2 linked regions of the Flocculibacter collagenilyticus genome follow. The protein of the gene in region 2 interacts with the protein of the main gene of each other region in a pairwise test. Links are inferred from orthologs where the notes say so. Each region holds a gene or a part of one and is shown on either strand. Other genes may lie near its edges.

Evidence for each region.
Region 1: the proteins of ligA (region 2) and leuS interact in binary tests that used the Escherichia coli proteins (3 or more experiments, as listed by UniProt). The link is inferred for Flocculibacter collagenilyticus from one-to-one orthologs.

Annotation. Positions count from the first base shown.
Region 1 is NZ_CP059888.1:2,925,244-2,936,175, reverse strand. What follows is about bases 1-3,126. They hold leuS (leucine--tRNA ligase), read right to left. Parts: upstream 2,798-3,126; coding sequence 203-2,797; downstream 1-202. Other genes in these bases: HUU81_RS13020 (zinc ribbon-containing protein), read left to right, coding at 3,088-3,126; HUU81_RS13030 (LPS-assembly lipoprotein LptE), read right to left, coding at 1-100. In the rest of the region: more of HUU81_RS13020, read left to right, coding at 3,127-3,576; HUU81_RS13015 (Lon protease family protein), read left to right, coding at 3,762-6,158; HUU81_RS13010 (fatty acid cis/trans isomerase), read left to right, coding at 6,265-8,727; HUU81_RS13005 (PilZ domain-containing protein), read right to left, coding at 8,828-10,932.
Region 2 is NZ_CP059888.1:2,351,446-2,368,434, forward strand. Bases 6,398-9,368 are described here. They hold ligA (NAD-dependent DNA ligase LigA), read right to left. Parts: upstream 8,921-9,368; coding sequence 6,875-8,920; downstream 6,398-6,874. Other genes in these bases: HUU81_RS10435 (DUF2919 domain-containing protein), read right to left, coding at 6,398-6,490; HUU81_RS10440 (DUF3392 domain-containing protein), read right to left, coding at 6,522-6,866; zipA (cell division protein ZipA), read right to left, coding at 9,014-9,368. Also shown: HUU81_RS10400 (efflux RND transporter permease subunit), read right to left, coding at 1-1,365; HUU81_RS10405 (TetR/AcrR family transcriptional regulator), read right to left, coding at 1,425-2,201; HUU81_RS10410 (phosphoribosylaminoimidazolesuccinocarboxamide synthase), read left to right, coding at 2,477-3,580; xthA (exodeoxyribonuclease III), read left to right, coding at 3,873-4,679; HUU81_RS10420 (hypothetical protein), read right to left, coding at 4,723-4,977; HUU81_RS10425 (hypothetical protein), read right to left, coding at 5,060-5,452; HUU81_RS10430 (cupin domain-containing protein), read right to left, coding at 5,592-5,903; more of HUU81_RS10435, read right to left, coding at 6,014-6,397; more of zipA, read right to left, coding at 9,369-10,111; chromosome segregation protein SMC, read right to left, coding at 10,298-13,789; HUU81_RS10460 (AI-2E family transporter), read left to right, coding at 14,016-15,110; quinolinate synthase NadA, read right to left, coding at 15,593-16,648. UniProt on the Escherichia coli protein: DNA ligase that catalyzes the formation of phosphodiester linkages between 5'-phosphoryl and 3'-hydroxyl groups in double-stranded DNA using NAD as a coenzyme and as the energy source for the reaction.

The sequences.
Region 1 (10,932 bases), 580 kb from region 2 along the record:
AAAAGTGTGAGCCACGTAAGTGAAAGCCACAACCATTCAGCGTGGTTACTACTAGTAAACAGGTTAGAGTGATAATAATAAAGCGTGCAGATAGTTTCATGATATTCCTAACTGTTTAATGCCTAAAAATAGTATCTGACTAATATACTCTAGCTACAAGTTGTTTGTAGCTAGAGTGCTAGTTGGGGCAGTTTCGTTACTATTAGTTAGCGACGATATTAACAAGCTTACCTGGTACGTAAATGACTTTACGGATTGTTTTACCATCAACGAATTTCGCTACGTTCTCTTCTGCAAGTGCCTTTGCTTCAACATCGTCTTGTGCTGCGTTAACGGCAACAGTTAGTTTAGAGCGTACCTTGCCATTTACCTGCACAATAATTAACTTTTCGTCTTCAACAAGAGCAGACTCATCAACATTTGGCCATAATGCGTCTTCAACGTCTTCCTTGTGGCCGAGCTCTTGCCAAAGTTGATGACAGATGTGTGGCACAATTGGTGCTAGCATTACCACAACGCTATTGATGGCTTCAGACATAACAGCACGATCTTCATTGGTTGCCAGCGGTGCTTTAGCTAATTTATTCATTAGCTCCATAATGGCAGCTATAGCCGTATTGAATGTGTTTCTGCGACCAATATCATCAGTCACTTTTTTAATTGCTTTATGCAGTTCACGGCGAAGCGCTTTTTGATCGGCATTGAGTGATGCAGTTTCAAGTGGTGCATGGCCTCCTACGTGCTTGAAGTCGTATACCAACTTCCACACCCTACGTAAGAAACGGTTGGCTCCTTCAACACCAGAATCAGACCACTCTAAAGTTTGCTCTGGCGGTGCAGTAAACATCATGAATAAGCGAACTGTATCAGCGCCCAGTTGATCGATGACTTTTTGCGGATCGATACCGTTGTTCTTAGACTTAGACATTTTACTCATACCCGCAGAGATCACAGGTTGCCCGTCTTCTTTATGCCAAGCTTTAGTAATTCGCCCTTTTTCGTCTCTTTCGGTTTCAACGTCACTAGGCGAGATCCAAATATCACCGCCTTTTTCATCTTTACGGTAATAGGTTTCAGCTAAAACCATGCCTTGGCAAAGCAAACGTTTAAACGGCTCGTCAGAATCAACTAAGCCCACATCGCGTAATAATTTGTGGAAAAAACGAGAGTACAACAAATGCAAAATTGCATGTTCAATACCACCAATATATTGGTCAACTGGTAGCCAGTAATTTGCTTTTTCTGGGTCTAACATCATATCGTTGCTAGCTGGCGAACAATAACGTGCGTAATACCAAGAAGATTCCATGAAAGTATCAAAGGTATCCGTTTCATGAAATGCTGGCTGACCGTTCAGTGTTGTTTTAGCCCACTCTGGATCTGCTTTGATTGGTGAAGTGACCCCGTTCATTTCTACGTCTTCTGGTAAACGAACTGGCAACATATCTAGCGGAACAGTCGCTTCAGTGCCATCTTCTAGTGTTAGCATTGGTATTGGTGTACCCCAATAGCGCTGACGTGATACCCCCCAATCTCTTAAGCGGTAATTAACTTTTACTTCACCTTTACCTTCATTGGTTAAGTGTTCTGCAATCGCTTTGAAAGCATCATCAAAAGATAACCCGTCAAACTGATCTGAATTGATTAATACACCTTTTTCTGTGTAGGCAGCTTGTGATAAATCGCATTCAGATTCATCAGCTCCATTGCTTGGCGTAATGACTTGCTTGATGGTTAACCCATATTTATGTGCAAATTCCCAATCTCGTTGGTCGTGTCCTGGTACCGCCATCACAGCGCCAGAGCCGTAGCCCATTAATACAAAGTTAGCAATCCAAACGGGAACCGTTTCACCAGAAATAGGGTGGATAGCAGTAAGACCAGTACTAATGCCCTTCTTTTCCATTGTCGCCATTTCAGCTTCAGCAACATTATTGTTTTTACACTCTTCAACAAATGCAGCAACATCGCTATTAGACTTAGCAGCCTCTAAAGCTAAAGGGTGTTGCGCAGCAACTGCAACGTATGAAACACCCATTAAGGTGTCTGGGCGGGTGGTAAATACGCTTAATTTACTATCGTGATTTTCTAGCTCGAACTCAATTTCTACGCCTTCTGAACGACCAATCCAGTTCTTTTGCATGGTGCGAACCTGTTCCGGCCACTCATCCAATTGATCTAAGTCATTAAGTAACTCTTCCGCGTAATCAGTAATTTTAATAAACCACTGTGGAATTTCTTTTTGTTCAACTACAGCGCCTGAACGCCAGCCACGGCCATCAATAACTTGCTCATTAGCTAATACAGTTTGGTCGACTGGATCCCAGTTAACCGTTGCCATCTTTTTATATACCAAGCCTTTTTCATAAAGCTTAGTGAAAAACCATTGTTCCCATTTGTAGTATTCAGGGCGACATGTGGCTAGCTCTCTATCCCAGTCATAACCAAAGCCAAGCGAATTTAGCTGGTTTTTCATGTACTCAATATTTTCGTACGTCCATTTTGCTGGTGCCGTATTGTTTTTAATCGCTGCATTTTCAGCGGGTAAACCAAATGCATCCCAACCCATAGGTTGCATCACGTTTTTGCCTTGAGCGCGTTGGAAGCGAGAGATTACGTCGCCAATTGTGTAGTTACGAACATGCCCCATGTGCAGTCGTCCACTTGGATAAGGGAACATAGACAAACAGTAATACTTTTCTTTTGTGGCGTCTTCTACTGCTTTAAATGTTTGGTTTTTAACCCAATGTTGTTGAACTTTTGTTTCTATTTCCTGCGGGGTATATTGCTCTTGCATCAACTTTTTCCAGACTGATCTTAATGAGAAAGGGACAGGCCATTTCACTAAAAATAAATGAGCACGATAATACCTTATGAACACCTTACGCAACAAGCACGAAAGTGGTTGCAGGTAAATTAAAGTCAAATTTTTTATCGTAAAGAAAAGGCAAGAGAGTGAGGATGTTTGTATTTAACTTAACAAGAGCGTAATGAAGCAAATAGTGAAGTAAGTAGTGAGGCGGTTGAAAAGTAATATTGTCATCTATACTTAACCTAGTGCACCTATTCAATAAAAGAGTAGAAAATATGTCGTCGAAAGATCCAAAAGATTATAACAATTGGCTTGATACATTTCATCGCTGGCTAGAAGATACCAAAGAAAATGAATCGAAAAGGTTTGATGACTTTTTTGACCGAAGTGCTGCCCACTGGCAAGCAGTAAAAGATATGACTCAAGAAGAATGGACGTTATTTACTAATTATATCAAGCGCGATATAGATACATTTTATAAAGACTACAAAAAAGACGTTAACGAATCTACGTATTTACACACTTTAAAAGAAGGCGTATGGGCAGAGTTAGCTTTACTGACCGATAAATCTCAAATTGAATGGCAAGAGTTAGTACAAGACTTTAAACACAATGGTGTTTATCACGCCGGTGAATGGTTGGGGATGGGCGAATTAACCTGCAAGCAATGCGGTTATAAGTTAAGTATTGTGCATCCTACTGAAATTCCAGAGTGCCCTGAGTGCGGGCATATTTACTATTTTAGAGAGCCGTTAGCACCTTAAAGTGACCGACTTTATCATACTTCAAACAAATAAATTTGATACAGCTAAAACTGATCGCTCAATGGTCAAGCTGTTCATTAGATACTCACTAAGCATAAATTATTAAATTTAAAAACAAAATTACATTTTTTTAAATCTGACGCTAAGGTAAAGTATATATCATTCAGTATTATTCGGGGCAGGGAATGACAACTACTCAAGAAATCGCCAAGCTTAAGCCAGCACAACTTAAACCTAACATTGAGCTCAACAAAATTGAAGCCAGTTTAGCATCACAGTCTCAAGACCCCGTTACCTTTATTGGACAAAAAAGAGCTAAAAATGCACTAGGCTTTGGTCTAGGGATGGATTTTCCGGGCTATAACGTTTATGTCATGGGGGAGTCGGCGCTTGGTCGTTTTACCTTAGTTAACGAGCAGCTTTCTGAATTAGCCAAAACCAAAGAAACACCTCATGAGTGGTGTTACGTGAATAATTTTGAAGATGAGCGATGCCCACAAGCGTTAATGTTAAGCCCGGGTGATGGTAAGGGATTTTGTAATGACATTAGTGCATTAATTGATGAAATAGTAGATACGTTTCCCGCCGCGTTTGATAACCCCAGTTATCAGCGAAGAAAAAAAGCCTTCGATCGCCACTTCAATCAAAAATACGATAACGCTATAGCATCCGTTGAAAAGAAAGCAATGGAGCATGGCGTTGTTTTGTATGAAGAGAAGGGGTCAATTACCTTCGCACCTGTGATCGATGGTAAACCAATTGATGACACGCAATTTGCCAACTTGCCCGATGACAAAAGACAATATTATTTTGATTTAATAGACCAATTAGAAGAGTTTCTCAACGAACAGTTACTTGAGTTACCGGGATGGAAGCGTGAATTATCAGAGGGATTACGTAAGTTACGCCAGGAAACGATAGAGCAAGCAATTAGGCCGTTATTGAAGGATTTAGAGCATAAATATAATGCTGAAATAGGTATTTTGCAGTTTTTGAAAAAAATGCAAGATAAGCTTTTAGAGCATATTATGCTTTGGCTGCCTGAAGAAACCGAAAATGAAAATAAAGACGAATACGATGTTAAGGCGATGTTTGTAGATGAATATATGCCTAATCTTTTATTCCATTATGATTTAAGTGATGGCGCTCCTATCATATATGAGCCAAATCCAACGTATCAAAATATTTTTGGCAGAATAGAATACTCCTCCATTCAAGGTTCAATATTTACTAATTACCGAAAAATCCGCACTGGTGCATTACATAAAGCTAATGGTGGCTATTTAGTTATTGAAGCCGACAAAGTAATGAGTAATCCCTATGTGTGGGAAGCTCTGAAATTGGCGTTGCAATCGCATAAACTGACAATGGAGCCTTACCACCACGACATTGGTATGGTTAGCTCAATTACCTTAAGTCCGCAACCAATTCCTCTTGATGTAAAAATTATTCTATTAGGATCGCGTCAGCTCTATTACATGATGGAAGAGTATGACGATGAATTTAATGAGCTATTTAGAGTGTTAGCTGACTTTGAGCATGAAATTCATGCAAATGATCGGGCTCATCACGAGTTTATTCAAAAAATATTACAGTATGTAGAGCAAATCGACATTGATGAAATAAGCCCCTGTGCGATTGCCAGACTACTAGAGTTTTCTTTTCGCCAAGCCGAGCATCAGCATAAATTATCGGCAAGATTTGCCGATGTACTCGAGCTGATAAACGAAGCCTGTTATTTCAGTTTGCAAGATGAATGTACAGTTATAAAAGCCGAGCATGTTGAGGAAGCGCTTCAAGGTAAGCAATACCGAACAGGCCAAATTAGCGAGTCAATTTTAGATGATATTAAAGAAGGTCACATATTAATTGATACCGAGTCATTACAGATTGGTAAAGCAAACGGTTTAACGGTGCTAGAGATTGGTGATACACGATTTGGCACGCCTGCACGCATTAGTGCAACGGTGTATGCTGGTGCGAATGGTATTATTGATATTGAACGTGAAGTTGATCTAGGTAAGTCTATTCACTCAAAAGGGGTTATGTTATTAACAGGCTACTTAGGTAATAAATACACGCAAGAATTTCCTCTTACAGTGTCTGCAAACATTGCGTTAGAACAGTCCTATGGTCATATAGATGGCGACAGTGCGTCGTTAGGTGAAGTTTGCGCATTAATATCGGCCATCACGCAAATTCCAATTGATCAGTCGCTAGCGGTCACTGGCTCAATCAACCAGCATGGTGAAGTGCAAGCCGTGGGCGGTGTTAATGAGAAAATTGAAGGGTTCTTTAAATTATGTAAATCGCGCGGACTGACTAAAAAGCAAGGAGTAATTATTCCTAAAGCTAATCATGTAAATTTAGTGCTAAGTGAAGAAGTGGCAACCGCAGTAGAGCAAGGCGCTTTTAATGTGTTTGTTGTCGAAACGGTCGATCAAGCGTTAGAGTTACTAATGAATCATACCGCGGGTGAAATCACAAGAAGAGGCACTTACCCGAAAAATACAGTGAACTATATTGCGCTACAGCGCCTAAAAAATATTGCTGATGCAGTAACAGGTGGCGAAGCGGAGTAATCCAAAATAAGTTTTAGCGGTTGAGAAAGCAACAGCTGCTTATGTTTATAAACTCATCGCAAAATAACCGTTTTGCTTAAATAACGTAGTAGGTAGTGAAGTCATTATGCATTTAAACGTACGCAGCACCCTCATTGTTTTGTTCTATATTTGGATGCTACCTGCATTGGCTCAAGCAAGTGAGCGCACTGACAAGGTAGTAAGCCAAAATCAAGAAATAGAGTTTCACCGAGATATAAAACCCATATTTGATAAAAATTGTATTGCTTGCCATGCGTGCTACGATGCGCCCTGCCAACTTAAGCTAGAATCGGCAGAAGGTGTTAGACGCGGAGCAAGTAAACAAAAAGTGTATGACGGCACTCGCATAGAAGACATTCAGCCGACTCGATTGGGCGTTGACGCGCAAACGGTAGAGGCTTGGCGTAAGCTGGGCTTTTTTGATGTAGTGTCTGCACATGCTGATTTACAGTCATCTTCAATTTTGCAAAAAATGGTGCAACATGGCCATGCTAAGCAGTTAAAACCCAACCAAGTCATCCCTAAAGAATTACAGCTGGGCCTAGATAGAGAGTACACCTGTCCTAACCCTGGTGAATTTGAAGAGTATGTAGAAGACTTTCCTTACGGTGGCATGCCTTATGCTGTAACTGGCTTAGCAAATAACGACTTCGCGACGCTAGCTACATGGTTGCAACAAGGTGCTAAAATATTTCAGCCACATTTTAAGCTTTCTGAAAGCGAAGTTAAGCAGATTGATAAGTGGGAGCAATGGCTTAATAGCAAAGATAAGCGCATACAGCTTACTGCTAGATATTTATATGAGCACCTATTTTTAGCGCATTTATATTTTTTAAGTGCAGAAGAAGTGGCCAATATAACCCGTACAGACAAGTTGAATTTCTTTAAACTGGTACGTTCTACCACGCCAAGTGGTAAGCCCGTTATTCCTATTCCAACGACTCGACCAAATGATAAGCCACAACAGCCATTTTTCTATCGCTTAGTGCCTATCACCTCAACCATTGTGCATAAAACGCATATTACGTATCAATTTGATGCGGCAAGACTAGAAGAATACAAAACACTATTTTTAAAGCCTGAATGGTCGGTTGGAAAATTGCCTGGCTATGACTTAGAAGAAAAAGCGAATCCATTTGAAACATTTAGTGCAATGCCAGCCACATCACGCTATCAGTTTTTGCTAAATGACGCAGAGTTTTTTGTGCGTAATTTTATTAGGGGGCCTGTTTGTCGCGGTCAAATAGCTACGGATGTTATTCGTGATCAATTCTGGGTTATGTTTGAAGATCCTAATACTGAGCGTTATACCAACAACCCTAATTACCGTGCCAAAGTAAACAGCCTGTTAGGGGTGCCAGGTCAAAAGTCTGGATTATCGGAACTGGGTTCAGAGTGGCTGTCATATCAAAATAAGAGAAATACATACTTAACAAAACGCCAAGAAGAATATAACGACTTTGATAAAGACGGCGCGAGTTTAGCCCATATCTGGACAGGGGAAGCAACAAACCCAAATGCTTTCTTAACAATTTTGCGCCACCACAACAGTGCGTCAGTCATGCAGGGCTGGAAAGGTGGGTTACCATTAACTGCATGGGTGATGGACTATCCGCTTTTTGAGCGTACATTTTATGAGCTGGTGGTAGGGTTTAATGTTTACGGTAGTGTGTCGCATCAAGCACAAACCAGACTGTATTTTGATTTAATACGAAATGAAGGCGAAACTAACTTTTTACGATTCTTGCCGCCAGCATCTCGGGAAAAAATGTACAGCCATTGGTATCAAAACAGTGGAAAGCTAAAGCATGCTATTACTTATCATGAGCTAGACACATCAACACCCACTAACATTAAGTATCAAACAAAGCAGCCAAAAAACGAGTTACTTAAGCGAGTTATGGCGTATAACCCAGAATTAACTAAGCAATACGATGGAATAAATCGCTGTAAAGGTGATGTGCCATGCTCTCTAGCTGACAAGAAGCAGCTAGATTACACTGCAAAGTTTAGTGAAGAGTCAGCGAAATATGCAGAAGCGGTTGCTCATCAACTTTCCGATATTGCAGCGGTTAAAGCAAAACAGTTGCCGGCGGTATTGTCATTCCCAGACACCACCTTTATTCGTGTTCGTTTGCCAAATGGAGAAATGTCGGCGTTTTCTATATTAAGGAATAGACGTCATTCTAATGTCGCATTTATGCTAGGTGAGTCTTTACGGTATCAAGAATCATTAGACAGTTTAACCATTTTGCCAAGTGTCATCGGTAGTTACCCTAATTTGATTTTTGACATTAAATTTGACGACGTACCTAAGTTTATTGCCCGTTTAAAAGCGGCAAAAAACAAGAAGTCATTTGCAAAAATTATCGACCAGTGGGGAATAAGGCGGATGCATCCAGATTTTTGGAATATTTTTCATAGTTTTACAGACTACATGAAAAAGCATGAAGCTATTGACGCTGGCATATATGACTTAAATCGATACCCACGATGGGCAAAGCCAAGTGAGTTTGATGATGACGAGAAAGGTAGTTTTTTACTGTAAGTGACTAGGTCCTCTAGTAAACCTGAGAAGTTGGAAATTGATAGAGACATTTTCACGTCCATTATTCAGCATTCAGGTTTGCTAGCGGTTACTTTACAAACTAGGGCAAATCTAAGTCAAGAATATCTGGTTGGTTACGCTGACTTTCTTGTCTTTCTAGCAACGCGATTTCAATATCTGTCATAACAACGACCTCCATGACCCCAACAATCTCATTTAAAGAATCATTAATGGCTTTAAGCATGAGCCTATCTTGTTTTTTTAATGGTTCTAACGCGTTATTTAGTGCGGTTGTACGTTCGATTTCAGTAGGGATCACGCTATACCATAACGCGGCAAATTGTCCTTTTTGCTGAGCTTGCTTAATAAAGCTGGCTCGCCTGAATTTTGATGACAATGCGGAGCGGACTTGCTTACGGCTGACAACACCTCTCTGATTGATCTCCATATAAATCACATCATCTTCATTTTTAATAAAAGAGGATGACTTCATCAGCGGTAAAATATGAATTCGTTTACTTCTTAATTCGCAAAATGCGGGGAAAACGCTGGCGGTTAGCTCGCTAGCCTCACTAATTTGTTTTAGAAAGCGTGGTTCAATAAATGCTGAATCGGAAAATAGCATGCGGTCAAATTTTGTTTTTCCAATTCTGGGTTTTGCGACTGTAAATGCAGTTCCTGGATAGTGCGCTGTAAATACATTTTTGAGGCAAGCTGAAGTAAACATGAGCTTGTTAATGTAATCGTCGATACTTAATGATGATTGATTTTGCTCAATGAAATACTCTAGCAATGGCTTGACTGATTTCTGAGTATCAGGCTTTACACGCAAGTGCAGTATACGGCTACCACCAGAAATGAACATAACTTCATAAACGAGACTTTTTATTTTTAATTTTTTTTGCGCTTTTTTTAATTCGGTAAACTCAACTTCTACATATTCCCCTTTAGCAATCGTGATTGGCTCCTCCAGCTCGATGCGCATTCCTGAAACGGAAATATCAAGCGTATGGCCTTGATAATGTTCGTTGTTATGTATTATTTGTCCAGCAATTTCATAAAAGTAGCGGCTTTCGCTTCTTAACTCTGATAGTTGCGTGGAAACACGTGTTAAGACCTCTTGACGACGTTTTTTAATCAGTTCATTAAGTTGTTTAATCTCTTCACGATTAAAAGGTTGTGAAGTTAATTCTTTAAACACCCAAGGAACTGGTAGTAGTGAAATCATGTGAGTGATTTCACTTAAGTCTTCAGCTAAATTATTAAGTGATGCCTCATCAATCTCTGCGCCTGCATTTCTTGCTTGAGCAATGGCGTCGTTAATTTGCGTTTTATTAAGTGAAGCCATTCTAGCGAGATAACAATGAATTTCCCCTTTTAATAAACCGTAATTGATGAATAAGTCGAGGGTGTTGTTTTGTACTAAGTTGCTTAAGGTATCAGCAATAAAAATCGTTTTACCTTTTATCTTGGTTGTTAGCTTTAGAATAATGGCATTGCCATCTTTTAGTAGCCGCTTCAATATGGCTACATCAAAAATAGAACTTAATGCAATGTCATCATTTTCAGTTTTGAAATTACTAAATGTGGTTTTGTTTTGGTTAGTTTCTAATACAAATTTTAGCTTGGCTTTACCTTCATTTATTCCAATAAATATGGGTAGCCATTTTGATTCTTTTTGGAGTAAATCGCAAAAACTGGCTTCATAAGCAAGCTCTGAGTATGGATTAGGGAAGACTTTTTGTTTCTTTTTATTGTCTTCAAGCCATTGTTTGATAAATGCTATCCACTCTTCGCAATCAGTGCTAACTAACCGACAGGTAAGGTAACATTCATTCTTTAAACGATTAGTACTAACTACTTGGTATTTGAACACCCATGGCTCGTCGGGCGGTTCATCAAGCATTTTGGATACATCAATATGAACGGTTTCCCCTGTAATAAACTCGGCGGGATATTGGGTTTTAATCGTACAAGATTGACTTGAAATAGCGCATATATTGGCATGCACTTGTATTGTTTTGGTGCTGACTTTACTTTGGTATTTGCAAGTGTACTGCGGTTCGTGCAAATCAAACTTTACACCTGCTTGTATACAAGATAACTGAAATGAAGCCATTTCACTCTGTAGTAAATATTGGCTTTCATATTTCTTATATAGGGTGGGATCTGTCGCGGCTTCATATACACCGACTGTATATTTAT
Region 2 (16,989 bases):
ACTGATGTTATTCTGCTGGAAGTCGGTTGACTGCCTAAACGCTGTACTTTCATCAAAGTACTCTGTCGCAATATCGTTGATCTGATTATTGAAGGTAAAACTAATTGTGATCACCATCACTACAATTGAAATAGGCAATAAGCGTTTGTGATTATTAATTACCCAATTACCAAAGCGTTCAAAGTTATCTGCTTTAGTTTGCACGCGTGTTTTTGTGCGCATTGGTAATACTTTTAATAGCGCAGGCAGTAAGGTAACTGAAAACACAAAGGCGAGCATAACACCCAGAGCCGTTAAATTACCTAAATCGGCAAGTACTGGTACATTGGCAAAATTTAAGGTTAAAAAGCCAATAGATGTAGTCGCACTGGTAATAAAGATAGGCATTAAATTTAGCTGCATACTGTAACGTAATGCTTCATCTTTGGATTTACCTTGGCGCAGCGCATAAAGCATTGAAGAAATGACATGCACACAGTCTGCCACTGCAAGTGTCATCACCATGGTTGGTACGTTAACCGTTGCAGTACTTAGGAAATATCCCATCCAACCTGATATTCCCATGGTAGAAACAATAGTACCGATGATGACGATAACGGTTGATAGTGTTCCCGTAAATGAACGTAGCAATATCCACAAAATAACAATAATGGCAAGAAACATTAGTGGAACGAGTGTTGATGAATCCTTCTTTGCTTCGGTGGCAAAGGAGTTATTCATAAAGACAATACCGGTATGATAAAACGCATGGCCTGGATATTTTTCTGCGTAACCATCAGTTAACTCTGTTAAGTAAGCCGAAATATCCGTTACTGCTTTGGTTGCATCTTCTGCACCATCTGCAGTACCAGCATCAGGTAATTGTACAGTCACATTGATGACTGCCACATGGCCTTTTTCTGACACCATTCTATGAAGAAGGTTAGGCTCAGATAACGCTACCGCTTTTACCCTCTCAATACTTTCATCATCCAACATCTCTGACTCAAGAATTAAGTCTTCAACAATTAAGTCGTCGTCTTCTGCCCATGTGTGTTGATAATTTGCGATTGAATCGACTCGCGATGAATGTGGCGTTTGCCATGCGTCATCTGTCATCTCTTTAATCATGGTTAGGGTTTCTTTATTAAAAATATTGCCAGACTTTTGTTCAATAACAATGCTAGCATTTTCATTTTTATTAAATATGCGCTGCATTTGCTCAAATGCCATTAGCTGCGGATTTTCTTCCCCAAAAAATATTTTATAATCTCCGCGGAAATACAGCTGACCACCACCGTACCCGGCAGCCATGATGAAGATAATCCCAAGCAACAACGTTACCCAAGGTCGAAGCAAAATTGCATCTAACCAGAACCTTTTCATGATTCCATCCCACATTAATGACGAATCGTCATTTTAAGTTAAAATTTTTACAGCACTAACTACCTACTTAGTGCTGCAACCTCTTCTGCGAATACTTCGTCTTTAATACGTTGCCAAGTATTCAAATAGTCCCATTCGCTTGATAAAGGACGCCATCCCATACCATCCATCAACAAACTTAGGTTATGTAATATAGCCATATCATGATCTAACGTGCGAAGCGTTTCAGTTTCATTCGCCACCATTAATAGTGCATTACTACCAAAAGACATTGCCCAATTAGCAAAATTATAGCTGTTAAAGCCCATTCCCATAGAAATATTTAGCTCTTTCTTTTCAACGGCTTCTTTAAAGCTACCTTCGCAAAACTGCGCCATTTCTTTCTCAAGTAACTCTTGCTGCTTTAAATGATGTTCACTCGCTTTTTCACGAACCGCAGGTGTTTTTGCAGTAAGAATGCAAAAAAACAGCGTTGGATGAGTAATACTGTGCAGCCGATAAGCATAATGAACCGCTAAACTGCGCTCACGACTACTACCTTCAAATGCCAATGTTTTTTTGCATAACTGCAAAGAAAGCTTCAAACCTTTGATGCACAGTGCACACAGCAAATCTTCTTTGCTATTAAAGTGATTGTAAACCGTACCTTTTGAGTAATCGCATGCTGCAACAAGTTTATCCATTGTTAAACCAGCAAACCCTTCGCGTTCCATAACAGCTTCAGCAATTTTGAGCAATTCCTGTTCACGATCAGCAATCGTCTGTTGACGTTTGCTTGTTAACTTTCCTATCAGACATTTTTCGTCTTGGTTTTTTTCTCGCTTACAGAAGTTCATTCCACTTGTTTCATCAATCTAAACACTTGCCACATTATTGCCTACTTATGGCTACTAATCAAAATATGACTAATCGTCAAAGTTTGACGCTTCGTCATTTTAGTTATTAAAAAACATTTTTCAATAGCTAGGCCAAAAAAAGTGCATAAGTTTTGTCCAACCAACTTACTGGTACTTAGGAGTGATTTGCATTGTTTAGCCTAAATCTGTCTGTTAAAATTGCGCGCGCTTATCAAACAAATCTCTATAATGACTACCCTACAGGAAATATAGCAATGAGTCTTAGTGATAAAGTGTTAGCCGTTAATGATAATCTTCCTATTCGTACCGACCTACCTGTACATAGCGGCAAAGTTCGCTCTGTATATTGGTTAACCGATGCCGATAGCCGTCGTTTAATAAAAGAAAAAAATTATGACGTGTCGGAAGATTCACCACTGGCAATTATGGTGATCAGTGACCGTATTTCGGCTTTTGATTGTATTTGGCAAGGCGAAGGCGGTTTAAATGGCGTACCTGGCAAAGGCGCTTCGTTAAACGCCATTTCAAATCATTGGTTTAAACTATTCCGTGAACAAGGCTTAGCCGACAGCCATATCCTTGATATTCCCCACCCTTTTGTTTGGATTGTACAAAAAGCAAAACCCGTAATGATTGAGGCAATATGCCGACAATACATTACAGGTTCAATGTGGCGAGCGTACACCAAAGGAGAGCGTGACTTTTGTGGTATACAATTACCTGAAGGACTTGAAAAAGATAGCAAGTTGCCAGAGTTATTAATTACTCCATCTACAAAAGGCATTTTAACAGGTATTCCAGGTGTACCAGAAGCGGATGATGTAAACATCACGCGCCAAAATATTGAAGATAACTACGAAGCGTTTAACTTCAAACAAAAATCAGACATCAACCTTTATGAAAAGTTACTTCAGGAAGGCTTCGATGTGATTAGTAACGCACTCGCCAGCATCGATCAAATTTTCGTAGATACTAAGTTTGAATTTGGCTATGTAAAAGACGCGCAAGGTAACGACAAACTTATTTACATGGATGAAGTGGGCACGCCAGATTCATCACGTATTTGGGATGGCCCAGCCTACCGCGATGGCAAAGTAGTTGAAAACTCTAAGGAAGGTTTCCGCCAAATGCTACTTAACCACTTCCCAGATCCAGATATTTTGTTGAACAAAAATCGCATGGATGAGCGTTTAGCACTGGCTAGAGATAACGAGTTACCTCAAGAAGTGCTGATGGAAGTGTCAAAAACATATATGGACATCGCAGAAAAAATTACAGGTGAAAAAATTCAACTGTCTGAAAATCCAAAAGCTGAGATTATCGAAATTTTAGCGGACCAATACGGTTTAGTAGATTAACAATTAATCCGCTCGTAAAAACGATAGTCATCGTTTTTACGAGCAATCAAGCTAACACTAGTTAATCATTAATAATTTGCACAATGGTGATTTATCTCTCTAGTATGATTCAACTCTTCTTCAGTGTTAAAAGAAACCCAATCCGCAAAAAGAAAAACATAAAGCATTCATTTAATTCATCCGCATCATCCGAACGGCTGGCACCAAAAAGTAAAATTATAGCTTCTCTATCAGCTTAATTTAGCAGTACAATCTCAAACCATATATATCAAAATTACTAGAAATAATATTCATGAAAGTCATTTCCTTCAATATTAACGGGCTACGTGCTCGACTACACCAGTTAAAAGCCGTTATTGATAAACATCAACCCGACGTCATCGGCTTACAAGAAATTAAAGTGCACGATGAGATGTTCCCTTTAGAAGACGTGGAAGCCATGGGTTATCACGTTTATTTCCATGGCCAAAAAGCACATTACGGTGTAGCCATGCTGTGTAAAAAAGAGCCATTAGCAGTGCAGCGAGGTTTTGCAACCGACACGGAAGAGTCGCAGCGCCGTATGATTATGGTGACTTATGAAGATGATAATGGCAAACCAGTAAGAATATTAAATGGCTACTTCCCGCAAGGGGAAAATATCAGCCATGAAACCAAATTCCCATATAAACGACAGTTTTATGCTGATTTAATGCAGCACTTGAATGACAACCACACCAACGATGAAAGTCTAATTGTTATGGGCGACATTAATATATCCCCTATCGATTTAGACATTGGTATAGGTGAAGTAAACCGTAAGCGCTGGCTAAAAACAGGAAAGTGTAGCTTTCAGCCTGAAGAGAGACAATGGCTTGCCACATTAATGGATTGGGGCTTTAAAGATACGTTTAGAGAAACTCACCCAAATGTGAACGACAAATTTTCGTGGTTCGATTACCGCTCAAAAGGCTTTGATGACAACCGAGGCTTACGTATAGACGTTATTTTGGCAACCCCATCACTTGCCGCACAATGTAACGATGTAGGTATTGATTACGAATTACGCGGTATTGAAAAACCATCTGATCACGCCCCAATTTGGGCAACATTTGGGTAAAAGCTATCAGGGGGGCGTTTAGTTGTCCCCCTAAAATGCTGATTCAAGGCTTGTTGCTGGCAGAAACACTAACAATCTTCCAAGACCCATTCTGTTTTGACCAAACTTGGGCACCACCACCCGCGCTATTAACAATCCTTCCATCGTGCAACTTCATGGATTGAATATATTCATTGACTAGGGCGTGTTGACCTTTCGAGGTCATTTTTGCAGCAGTTTGTTTGTCATTTATACAAGACAGAGCAGGTAAAGTGTGGTTATTCCACACGCAACTGCGATAACGCAGTATAAATGGCAAACAAGCGCTGCCTTTGGGTTCATCTAAACGTTTCTTGCTCTTTGTTGTGACGCGCTTACCTGGAATAACCAAGCGACACTTGTCACGCCGCGATCAAAAAACGTTTAGATTGAACAAAATTCGACCTAGAAAGGTCAACACGCCCTAATATGGCTGTATTTTGATCTATGACAGATATTTTCACATTAGTAAATTTGAGAAGCGTGACTTCCTTTATAGATGAGAAGCCATTATTGATTATTGGCGATAAGTCTTCGATAGAGTTCCAGTTTGTTCCATCACTGTTTAAGCCAACAAATTTGTGAGTATTGAAGTGTTCAAAGTAATGCGTTGCATCCAAGTCCTTAGATGCTTGAACAAGGCTTTGAAATGAAGCTAGCACCTCTTTTTTGATTTCTGTGTTATCTGAATTGGCGTGGGTGAGAAGTGAAAATAAAAGAGCACACAAGCTAATTATAAATTTGAGTTTTAACAAATAAATTTCCTTTTCATGTGATATATAGCCGATAACTGCAGCAGACCTGTTGTTAATGACGTTGTGCAATGATGGCAGAGCCATTAAGAAATCAGTTAAAGTAATTCCTTCCTATTGACGAGTAAGTCGTTCATATGTGCTATACGCTACCCTCTGCTTCCACGACTAAGATTCTTGCTGCACCTACTGGATGAGCGACATGTTCAGTTCCAACTGAAGCATAAAAAATATCACCTGTATTTAAAGTTGTAGATTGCTCGACCCCGTTTTCTTTATAAAACATTTTAACAACGCCATCTAGTACAGCAAAAACCTCTTCGCCATCGTTAATGTGCCACTGGTATGGCTTATCAGTCCAATGCAAGCGAGTTGTAATTCCATTCATATTGGCGATGTTTTTAGCACCCCATGCACGTGTTGCTGTAAACTCTTTACTTCTAATGATTTCCATAATAAATCCAAATTAACTGCACCGCCTGAGCAGCTTATAACATCCCGTTAAACGACAAGTAATAGCGGGTTAAAATAATGAAAAACGCACTCCGCCAGCTGTTAATTGTCTTAACTTGAACTGTCATCTTGCGGCCAGTCTTTGAAACTGTCTCTTACCTGCCTGCTACGAAGTAGGTATAACCAGCACCATAAGTTTGCTACTAAGAATATAGCAATATCAATTTGATAAGATAAATTTGATTGCCATGCTTTATATCCTAGTACGACCAAGTCGAGTGTTAAAGAGGTGATAAGTAACACCTTGCCACGACGCCAAATTGCCCCTAAAAACGCTGGACTGCTTTTTCGTCTTAAGACCATCACCACAAAAACAATCAAGGCAAAAAAACCACTGATAAGCGATAAAAAAAAGCTTTCTTGATTGGGATAAACCCAATCAATCACTTTTTGTTGCGTATTAAACTGGGTCAGTGACACTAACCACACCACATACGCTCTGAGTAATAAAATAAGTAGTAAATAAACGCCGACTGGTACTTTTAACGCGCCTTGGCTGTCAAAATCATCTGGTGTGTACAACTTCATTAGCCGTGCTCTTTTGGTTATTAGTTCGCTGTTAAAGGTGTTTCTTTCGTTCAGCTAGTATACCTATAAAAATAAATACCAGTAAGATCACCACTGGCAACATGTGCTTTGGTATAAGGACTAGTTGGCTAGCCAATAATGGTGCTAAAAACACGGTCAACATGCCATAACCAAAAGCACATACCAATACAAATATCAGGGTACGCATAACAAAATGTAAATTACGAATGTGCTTTTTAATAATGCCGTTGATGGTATCACCGTATATAACCAATAAGCTGGCTACTGCTGTTAACGCTATTTCTTGTATGTAGGGTGATAACCACTTGGCTATTTCAACCATTAATGCTGATAAGCTATTTAATACTTCATTCATTGGTATGTTTACACTGTTATGCCGTGATTATTAAGCAATGTAATTAATTCTTCTTCTGTTAATACATCAACACCAAGATCTTGTGCCTTAGTTAACTTAGAGCCTGCTTTTTCACCTGCCACCAAATAGTTAGTTTTGGCTGACACACTGCCAGCAACCTTTGCCCCTAATGACTGTAAGTAGTTTTTAGCATCGCTTCGCGATAACGCTGATAACGTGCCAGTGATGACGTAGGTTAACTCTGTTAAGGGTTGCTCAGACGCTGCCTTTTTTTCGATTTCGGGCCAATTAACGCCCTGCTCGATTAACGCGTCAATAACCGCTAGGTTGTGCTGCTCTTTAAAGAAGTAAAATAAATGCTTAGCAACAATTTCGCCTACATCTGGCACCGCTTGTAATGACTCAACTGATGCAGCTTTAATTGCGTCTAGCGTAAAAAAGTGGTGCGCTAAGTTTTGTGCTGTAGCTTCACCCACCTCACGAATTCCTAAAGCGTATAGGAAACGAGGTAATGTGGTTTGTTTAGCTGCTTCAAGTGCATTAAGCACATTAATTGCCGACTTTTGCCCCATGCGCTCTAAGCTGGTTAACTGCTCTTCAGTTAATTTAAATAAGTCTGCGGGTGTTTGAATAAGGTTCGCGTCTACCAACTGTTCCACAAGTTTGTCGCCAAGCCCATCTACATCAAATGCTTTGCGCGATGCAAAATGCTTAATGGCTTGTTTACGCTGCGCTGCGCAAATTAAGCCGCCTGTACAACGTAGAACAGCCTCACCTTCTACTCGCTCAACTTGTGAATCGCACACTGGGCAAGTTTCAGGAAAAGCGATCTCTTTTTCGCTCCCATCACGCTTACTTTCTACTACCGACACTATTTGCGGAATAACATCACCCGCTCGACGTATAATTACAGTATCACCTATTTTTATCGCCAAACGGTTTATTTCGTCTTGGTTATGTAAGGTTGCATTACTCACTGTGACTCCGCCCACAAATACCGGCTGTAAGCGGGCAACAGGCGTGATGGCGCCTGTTCTACCCACTTGAAATTCTACATCTTGTAGTGTTGTTAACTCTTCTTGTGCGGGAAACTTATAGGCGATTGCCCAACGCGGGGCTCTTGCTACAAAGCCAAGTTTACTTTGTAAATCAATGCGGTTGACCTTATTGACCACACCGTCAATTTCATAACCTAACGTTGAGCGGCGCTGCATGATTGATTGGTAGTACTCAATAATTTCTGCAACGCCCGATACGGCTTTAATTTCAGGGCAAACTGGCATGCCCCATTCTTTTAATTGCATTAGTCGTTGGAAATGCGTATCCGGCAGTGGTTTTTTTTCGTTCTCGACCAGCCCTACAGAATAGGCGTACATCATTAACGGCCTACTGGCTGTTATTTTAGAGTCTAACTGGCGTAAGCTACCTGCTGCGGCATTTCTTGGGTTAACAAACTGTTTTTCATTATTTTCTGCTGCCAACTGGTTAAAACGATGAAAACCATCCAATGGCATAAAAACTTCACCACGTATTTCTATCGTTTCAGGGAAGTCTTCACCACGTAAACTCAATGGTACATTCTTAATTGTTTTAACGTTTTCAGTGATGTTTTCACCAGTGGCACCATCACCTCTTGTTGCGCCACGCACTAATTGCCCGTTTTTATATAATAGCGAAACTGCCAACCCATCAAGTTTTGGCTCGCAACAAAAGTCCAACGTTTCAGATTGCTTTAATCTATCTTTAATACGTTTATTAAACGCATTTAATTCTTCGTCTGAAAAGGCGTTATCTAGTGAAAGCATAGGCACTTCATGCGTGACTTGGCTAAATTTGCGTAACGCCGCCCCACCAACTTTTTGTGTGGGTGAGTCATCCGTTTTAAGTGAAGGATACTCTGCCTCAAGGGCTTTCAACTGATGGAATAAGCGATCATATTCAGCGTCTGGAATCGTTGGCTGATCTAACACATAATAATTATAGTTATGCTCGTTTAACTGTTTTTTGAGTGACGTAATTGTTGCGGCTGCTTGGGCTTGAGGGTCGTTTTGCATAATTCCAGTTCCAAAAATAAACCTCTTTATGCGAAAGAGGTTTATCAAATTAAATATTTTATCAGTGTTTAGAGAGACTCTTGGCTTAAGAGGTTAACCTGCAATGAGTTTTTTGCGTTCAAACTCTCTAATCTTTTCCACATAATGTCTAACAGTTTGCACGGTAAGTACACTTCTACTGTTATCTAACATTTGTGCGTTATAATCTTCAGCTAACTTTTTAGCCGCGTTATGCATCATATTAAAATTTTGCAGGGCATCGCCCGCACAAGGCAATGTCATAAACAAACTTACACCTTGGGTGCTTACTTGTTCCATCGTATCTATGTCAAATGTACCTGGGTTGTACATATTTGCTAGGCTAAATAGTACTGGACCGTTACCGCTATTATCTTGATGGCGATGGAATAAGCCCATATCTGAGTATTTAAAACCTAATGTCAGTAACGTGGGCAATAATGAAGCACCTGGCATCATCTTGTCTTGTGTTACCACATGAATGATTAACACTTCTTCCGCTTGGAGCTCTTCTTCAACTTCTTCATTGCTGTTTGGGCTACTCTCATCATGCGAGAAAGACTGCTCTTGCGTGCTAACTGGCTCAGTAATAGCTTGCTCAGTGAACGCAGGGGCTGTCTCTACCTTGCTATCTTCAAACGCATCGGCATTATTGTTAGTTATTATAGTATGAGCTGTATTATGAGAAGCATCTTGTGACGTGTCTTGATGCATGTGCTGCGAAGAGTAATAAGGCTCGTTTTCAGAAACCGGCGCATCAACTTGCTCAACACTTAAGCTTGGTTCAATAAACTGCTCGCGCGGCTCTACATTTAATTCAAAACTTGCTGAATTAGCTATGTTAGGCTCAACGGCTTGGTGATTAAAGTTAGGCTCTTGACGAGAGTGCTCACCTGTATGGATTGTTGGTGTTTCGCTTGCCGGCATTTCAGGCGCTCTAGTCGCCTTACTCACCACTTTAACTTTGCCTACACCGTATTGGTCAAACCCTTCAGCGTTTGCATCATTGCTCTGCTTTTCGTCACCCGATTCATAAGCATTTATTGTTGAATTATCTAATTTTGAGGCTTTATTGTTCTTTCTTACCGTCCATAGTCCATGAACTAAGAGTCCGCCAATTGCTAAAGCACCAATAATAATAAGTACTAGTCTTAATTCTTCAGCCATATTCATGTTTAATACCTTTTTTCTAAGTGCCTTCTTGCACTTACTTATTCTTGTTATATGTGGGGTCTGAAGACCTTCATTAAAAGACCTTTTGCCTTTTAAGTATTCTAAAACGGTTATCTTTTCAGCTCATACACGCTGTATAACATAGAGCATGTAAACCGCTCAATATTAACGACCAAATTATGAAATTCAAGATGCATCTGCCATTTTTACGGCTTCATCAACATCTACCGCTACCATTCGAGACACGCCAGGCTCGTGCATTGTAACACCAGTTAAGTGTGATGCCATTTCCATCGCCACTTTATTATGGCTAATGTATATAAATTGCACTGTATCTGACATTTCTTTAACCAATTTACAAAAGCGCCCAACATTCGCATCATCTAACGGTGCATCAACTTCATCCAGCATACAAAATGGCGCAGGATTTAATTTAAAAATTGAAAAAACTAAAGACAACGCTGTTAATGCTTTTTCACCGCCCGATAGTAAATGAATGGTAGAGTTTTTCTTGCCGGGTGGCCTAGCCATAATTGTCACCCCAGTCTCTAACAAGTCATTATCCGTTAATGCTAAATAAGCTGCCCCGCCACCAAATACTTTTGGGAATAGCGCTTGTAATCCGTCATTAATTTCGTCGAACGTAGCTTTAAATTTACTGCGAGACTCTTTATCTATCTTTCTTATTGCGCTTTCTAATATTTCCAACGCAGAGGTTAAGTCGTCATTTTGTGCGTCTAAATATGCTTTTCTTTCAGCTTGTACGTCGTACTCTTCTATTGCCGCTAAATTTATTGCACCTAAACGACTAATTGACGCAAAGGTTTTGTCTAGCTTTTGTTGCCATATCTCTTCATTGGCAGAGGCGTCCATTGCATCAGTAATGTCTTTCACACGTAGTTGCATTTCATCTATTTGCTCAAGTATGTTACTCGCCCGCACTAATTCGCCTTCACGCTTTAACTTTGTTTCTTCTTGCTTATCTCGCATAGCTTGAACTTGCGTTAATGTATTATGTTGCGCTTTTTCTAAATGCGACACTTCATGTGCTAATGACTCACTTTTAATCGCATAAGACTTTACGTCTTCTTCCGCTTGTAAATGCTTTGAAAGCGTTTCTTGCTGCTCTGCCAATAGGGCATCAATTGGCGGCTCACTTTCGTTAAGTTGTTCATTAATCAGTGTATATCTTTCGTTAAGACTCGCTAATTGCGTTTTAGTTCGATTAATTGCTAACTCGTTTGCACTTAGCTGCGAGCGATAGTCTTGCATTGAAAGTTTTAATTGAGTAACAGCAGCTTGTTCTGTGTGTAGTTGAGCATTTATCAACTGAAGTTGCTGCGAATATTTTTCTTTATTCAACACAATATCTTCATGCCCTTGCTCTGCTGTTAATAGCTGTTGCTTTAAGCCATCGTTCTGCTCTTCTAGCTCTGGAAGGCTATGCGCGAGTGTATCTAATTCAGCATTCTTTTCTTGTATTGTGCGGCCTAATTTTTCATGGGTATTTGTTAATTTTAACGAGTGCTGCTTTAGCATGTTTACTTCTGTCGTTAAACCCGCATAACTCGTCTGTGCCTGCTGCAACTTGTTAGTACTATCTTCTAACTTATCTGCCAAAATGCAATTTTGCTGGCTGAACGTGCTAAGTTGTTGATCAATTTTTTCTAGTGACGTTTGCTTTGTTTTAATCGACTCTTTTAATTGGTTTATTGTTTCCTGGCGTTTAAAAAAGCCTAATTGGTTATCTTTGGTTACCGACTTAACCCAGTTATCACCTCCCATTATCCCTTCTGGTGTGATCCAACTAGAAAATTCCGGTGAGAGCAAAGTCGCTCGCTCACTTGCCGATTGATCAACAATTTGTATGTAATTAAAGAAATTAGGGTAGCAACCGTCAACAATAACTGAGGCTAAGCTTTTATTATTTAGATTAGCTTGTGCGTTGTTCTGCCACACCAATAAATAAGAGTCGTCAGGCATTTCGTTAAGTAACAGCTCACTTGAATCTACGAAAATGACTTGTTGTTGTGTTGCGCCCCCCATTAGCGCAACTTCAACGGCGGTTTGCCACCCATCTTTAACTGTTATCTGCTCAAGCAAATAAGATGTAGAAAGGTTTTGTTTGTTTAACCAATTAGATAACTCATTATTCGAGTTTTCAATAAACTGCTGCTGAAATGCTTCAAGCAACTTTAATTCAGCTTGAATATCTAACAATCCCTTTTCCTGCTGGCGTTGCTCTTTATCGCATAATTGCTGCTGTTCTTGTAATTCCGTATATTGCTGCGCTAACTCTGCTTTCAGACGAGTATATGCTTCAATATCATCATGTACTTTTTCTTGCGCTTCTAGCTTTTGCGCGATGACTAATGAGTCAGCCTCAACATCCAAACTGGCTTGCTCTGCAAGTAGCTCTGCTAAACGCTCTTTTACTTGGTTAATTTGATTTCGTTTAGTTTGGATAGCAGAGTTATGCTGAGTTAATTGCTGCTTGAGCTTCGAGGTATTATGAAGCACATGCTCCCATTGATGTTGATTGTGATCGTAATGCGCTTGAGTTTGTTCCAACTGTTCACGAAGTTGCGCTAATCTGGCTTCATGTAAGGCCAACTCTGGCTCAGCAGTACTGAGCAGGGCTTCAAGCTCCTCATGGCGCGCTTGCTCAGTAAGCTGGAAGTCGGTTAGTTGCACTAACGACTCTTTAAGCTGAATTGCTTCTTGATTAAGTGAACGCTTCTTATGTTTTGTATGTTCAATACTTTGTTCAATACGTGTTAAGTCTGCACCAACTTGATAATAGTATTGCTGCACTTCACCATGCTTGGTTTTAACTTCTTCAATCTGCGCTTTAATTGATAAGACTGTTTTTTCACTAGCGCGTTGGTCGGCAATACATTTCTCTATACTTGCATCACTTTCTTTTAATTGTTGCTCAAGCAACATCACTTGTTGGTTGTAACGCTGCCACTTTAGTGCGAGTAGTTCAGACTTATATTTACGCTCTGTCGCTTTTAATTCTTTGTAGCGCTTTGCTGAAGCAGCTTGGCGTTTAAGCTTATCTAGCTGAGTAGAGAGCTCTTCTCTAACATCTTCAAGGCGTTCGAGGTTATCACGAGTATGTCGTATTCTATTTTCGGTTTCTCTGCGTCGTTCTTTATATTTAGAAATACCCGCAGCTTCTTCAATAAATACACGTAAATCTTGTGGCTTAGACTCTATCAAGCGAGAAATCATTCCTTGCTCGATTATCGCGTAGCTGCGCGGCCCTAATCCTGTGCCTAAGAAGATATCGGTAATGTCTCGCCGTCTACATTTAGTGCCATTTAAAAAGTAGGTGGATTTTGACTCACTGGTGACCTGTCGTTTAATCGCAATTTCATTACGATTTGCTAAACTACCTTCCAGTTTTCCTAAGGTGTTAGTAAACAACAATTCTACACTGGCTTGTGATACTGGCTTACGCTGCGTAGACCCATTAAAAATAACATCTGTCATAGCATCGCCACGTAAATTTTTTGCCGAGCTTTCACCCAATACCCAACGTACTGCATCAATGATATTGGACTTTCCACAGCCATTTGGACCGACAATTGCAGTCATTTGATCTGGAAAAGGAATAGCTGTTGGATCAACAAAAGACTTAAAACCAGCAAGTTTTATCTGCTTTAGACGCATTTACCCCATTTATCCTACCAATTACCAGCTTAAATCACTCTTAAAAGCTTTACTGCCATAATGTTGTACTGTAACAGATATCAACATTGATGCCATATCATTATGAATAGTGGCCGCATATTCGTTGTCATCTGGCTATGAATTCAGCGCCAAAAGTAATGGCTATACAAAGTGTTCTTATAGTATTTATAATGCCTAACTTCGCAGTAACAAAAATGGAATGAAAATGTTTAGAGAACAATCACCTGTATTAAGGGCATTACTTATTTGTGCCTGCCTCATTATTATACTTGCTGGGATTAAAGCAGCCAGCGCTATCATCGTTCCGTTTTTATTATCTGTCTTTATTGCCATTATTTGTAATCCATTAGTGTCTTGGCTAATGCGGCTTAAACTTCCAAAATCCTTAGCCGTTTTTACTGTAATCTTGTTAGCACTCACTATCGGTTTATCCATTGCAGGCTTGGTTGGGCAATCATTTAATGACTTTTCTCTGCAAATGCCGACTTATAAAACCAAGTTAAGTGAAGAATTAACATGGATAGTTAACAAACTGGCAGAGTTTAATATTTTTATTAATAAAGAGCAGTTATTGTCGCTATTTGATCCAAGCATTGCCATGTCTATGGTCGCTAAAATGCTAAGCGGTTTGGGCGGAGTTATGGCTAATCTTTTTTTAATTATCCTAACCGTTATTTTTATGCTGTTTGAAGCAAGCTCAATTCCTAAAAAAATTCATGTTGCGTTAGACGACCCAACCATGAAGCTTCAACACATCGATCGTTTCCTACATTCAGTCAACCGTTACTTAGCAATTAAAACCGTCATCAGCCTAATTACTGGCGTCATTGTCACTATTATGCTGTGGGCATTCGGCGTGGATTACTTTTTATTATGGGGGGTGGTCGCCTTCCTAATGAACTACATACCTAATATTGGCTCTATCTTTGCGGCAGTGCCAGCTGTATTAACTGCACTGGTTGTATTGGGTCCTGCACAAGCAGGCTTTATTGGTTTGGGTTATATCTTAATTAATACGTTAATGGGTAACGTGATTGAGCCTCGATATATGGGACGTGGTGTTGGCCTCTCTACACTTGTCGTCTTTTTATCATTAATCTTTTGGGGCTGGTTACTTGGCACTGTAGGTATGCTGTTAAGTGTGCCGCTAACGATGATAGTAAAAATTGCACTTGAAGCCAGTGATGAAGGAAATTGGCTAGCAACGCTGTTAGATTCTGAAGAAAAACATGAAAGTAACTCAGCAGAAGCGCAAGAAGTTGACACTACTAAAGACGCTAAACAAGAAGCGATATCTTAAAACACAGGTAGTACACTATGTTGGAGCTAAGGATTTATGCTTTAGCTCCAATTTTCTGCGTCTGAGCATGCTTTGAAAATTAATAAGCTTGAATTGATAATGAGATTAATGGGCGACTATATTTGAATTGAATTACTGTTTTTTGAATTGAGCTACTGAGCGAGCTACTGAATGAGTATAAAGATGTGAAATAAGTATAAAAATGGCGGAGAGAGAGGGATTCGAACCCTCGTTAGGGATTAACCTAAACACACTTTCCAGGCGTGCGCCTTCAGCCACTCAGCCATCTCTCCGCATTATTCAATTAGCTGTGTCGCTAACTGAGCCGCTATTAACATTAACAGCGGCAGGTATAGTAGGTAATTAATTATTGGGTTTCAAGTTTTTTATGCGTAACCCAGCTTAGTTGCTTAATATTTACTCCTTAACATGCCTTTTCACTCACTTTCATATAAAAGCGCTAAAAAGAACAGGTAGTAATATTATGCGTTACCTTTTACGGTTACCTTGTTCTCTGCTGCAAAGTTAAGCATTCTGTGTAACGGAATGAGTGCTTTTTCTCTTAAATCCGCATCTACAAAAATTTCATGACCTTCAGCATCAAGTAATGACTTTTCAATTGCTTGTAAGCCGTTCATAGCCATCCAAGGACAATGCGCACAACTTCTACACGTTGCACCATTACCGCCTGTTGGGGCTTCAATAAACGTCTTATTTGGTTGCTTTTGCTGCATCTTATAAAAAATGCCTTTATCAGTTGCAACAATAAACTTACTGTTAGGCATTGTTTCACTGGCTTTGATCAGCTGACTGGTTGAGCCAACCGCATCTGCAAGATCTACCACTGAAGCAGGTGACTCTGGGTGTACTAACACAGCTGCATCAGGATGTTGTTGCTTTAATTCTACGAGTGCTTTTGCTTTAAACTCATCATGCACAATACAAGCGCCTTGCCACATTAGCATTTCAGCACCCGTTTGTTTTGAAATATAAGCACCTAGGTGGCGATCTGGTCCCCAGATAATTTTCTTATCTTCAGAGTCTAAGTGTTCAACAATTTCTAGTGCCACACTCGACGTGACAACCCAGTCAGCTCGTGCTTTTACCGCAGCTGACGTGTTAGCGTATACAACAACGGTATGATCAGGGTGTTGATCACAAAAATCTGAGAACTCGTCCGCAGGGCAGCCTAAATCCAATGAGCATGTAGCTTCTAAATCTGGCATAAGCACTGTTTTTTCGGGTGTTAAAATTTTTGCGGTTTCCCCCATAAATTTTACACCAGCAACAATTAATGTTTTCGCCTTATGGTTATTGCCAAAACGTGCCATTTCTAATGAGTCGGCAACACAACCACCTGTTTCTTCAGCAAGTGCTTGAATTTCTGGATCCGTATAATAATGGGCAACTAATACCGCATCACGCTCAATCAATAACTTTTTAATACGTGACTTATACGCTACCTTTTCTTCTACAGACAAAGGCATTGGTTTTTTAGGAAAAACGAAGTCTGTTGAAACTGTTTGAAGCTGACTCATTTATCTCACTATCATTCAATTTAAAAAATAGGGTGCGGATTATACGCCATTTAATACGCCAGTTGTATGCTTTGACCATAAAATATGAAGATTGGTTTATAGCAATTTGCTATAGCGCATAATTAGCTGAAAGCTAAGTTATATAAGGGAGGGAGATTATCAAATACAATGGTGGGTCATGAAGGATTTGAACCTTCGACCAATGGATTAAAAGTCCACTGCTCTACCAGCTGAGCTAATGACCCGCAAAGGGATTGTATAAAATGGTGGGTCATGAAGGATTTGAACCTTCGACCAATGGATTAAAAGTCCACTGCTCTACCAGCTGAGCTAATGACCCC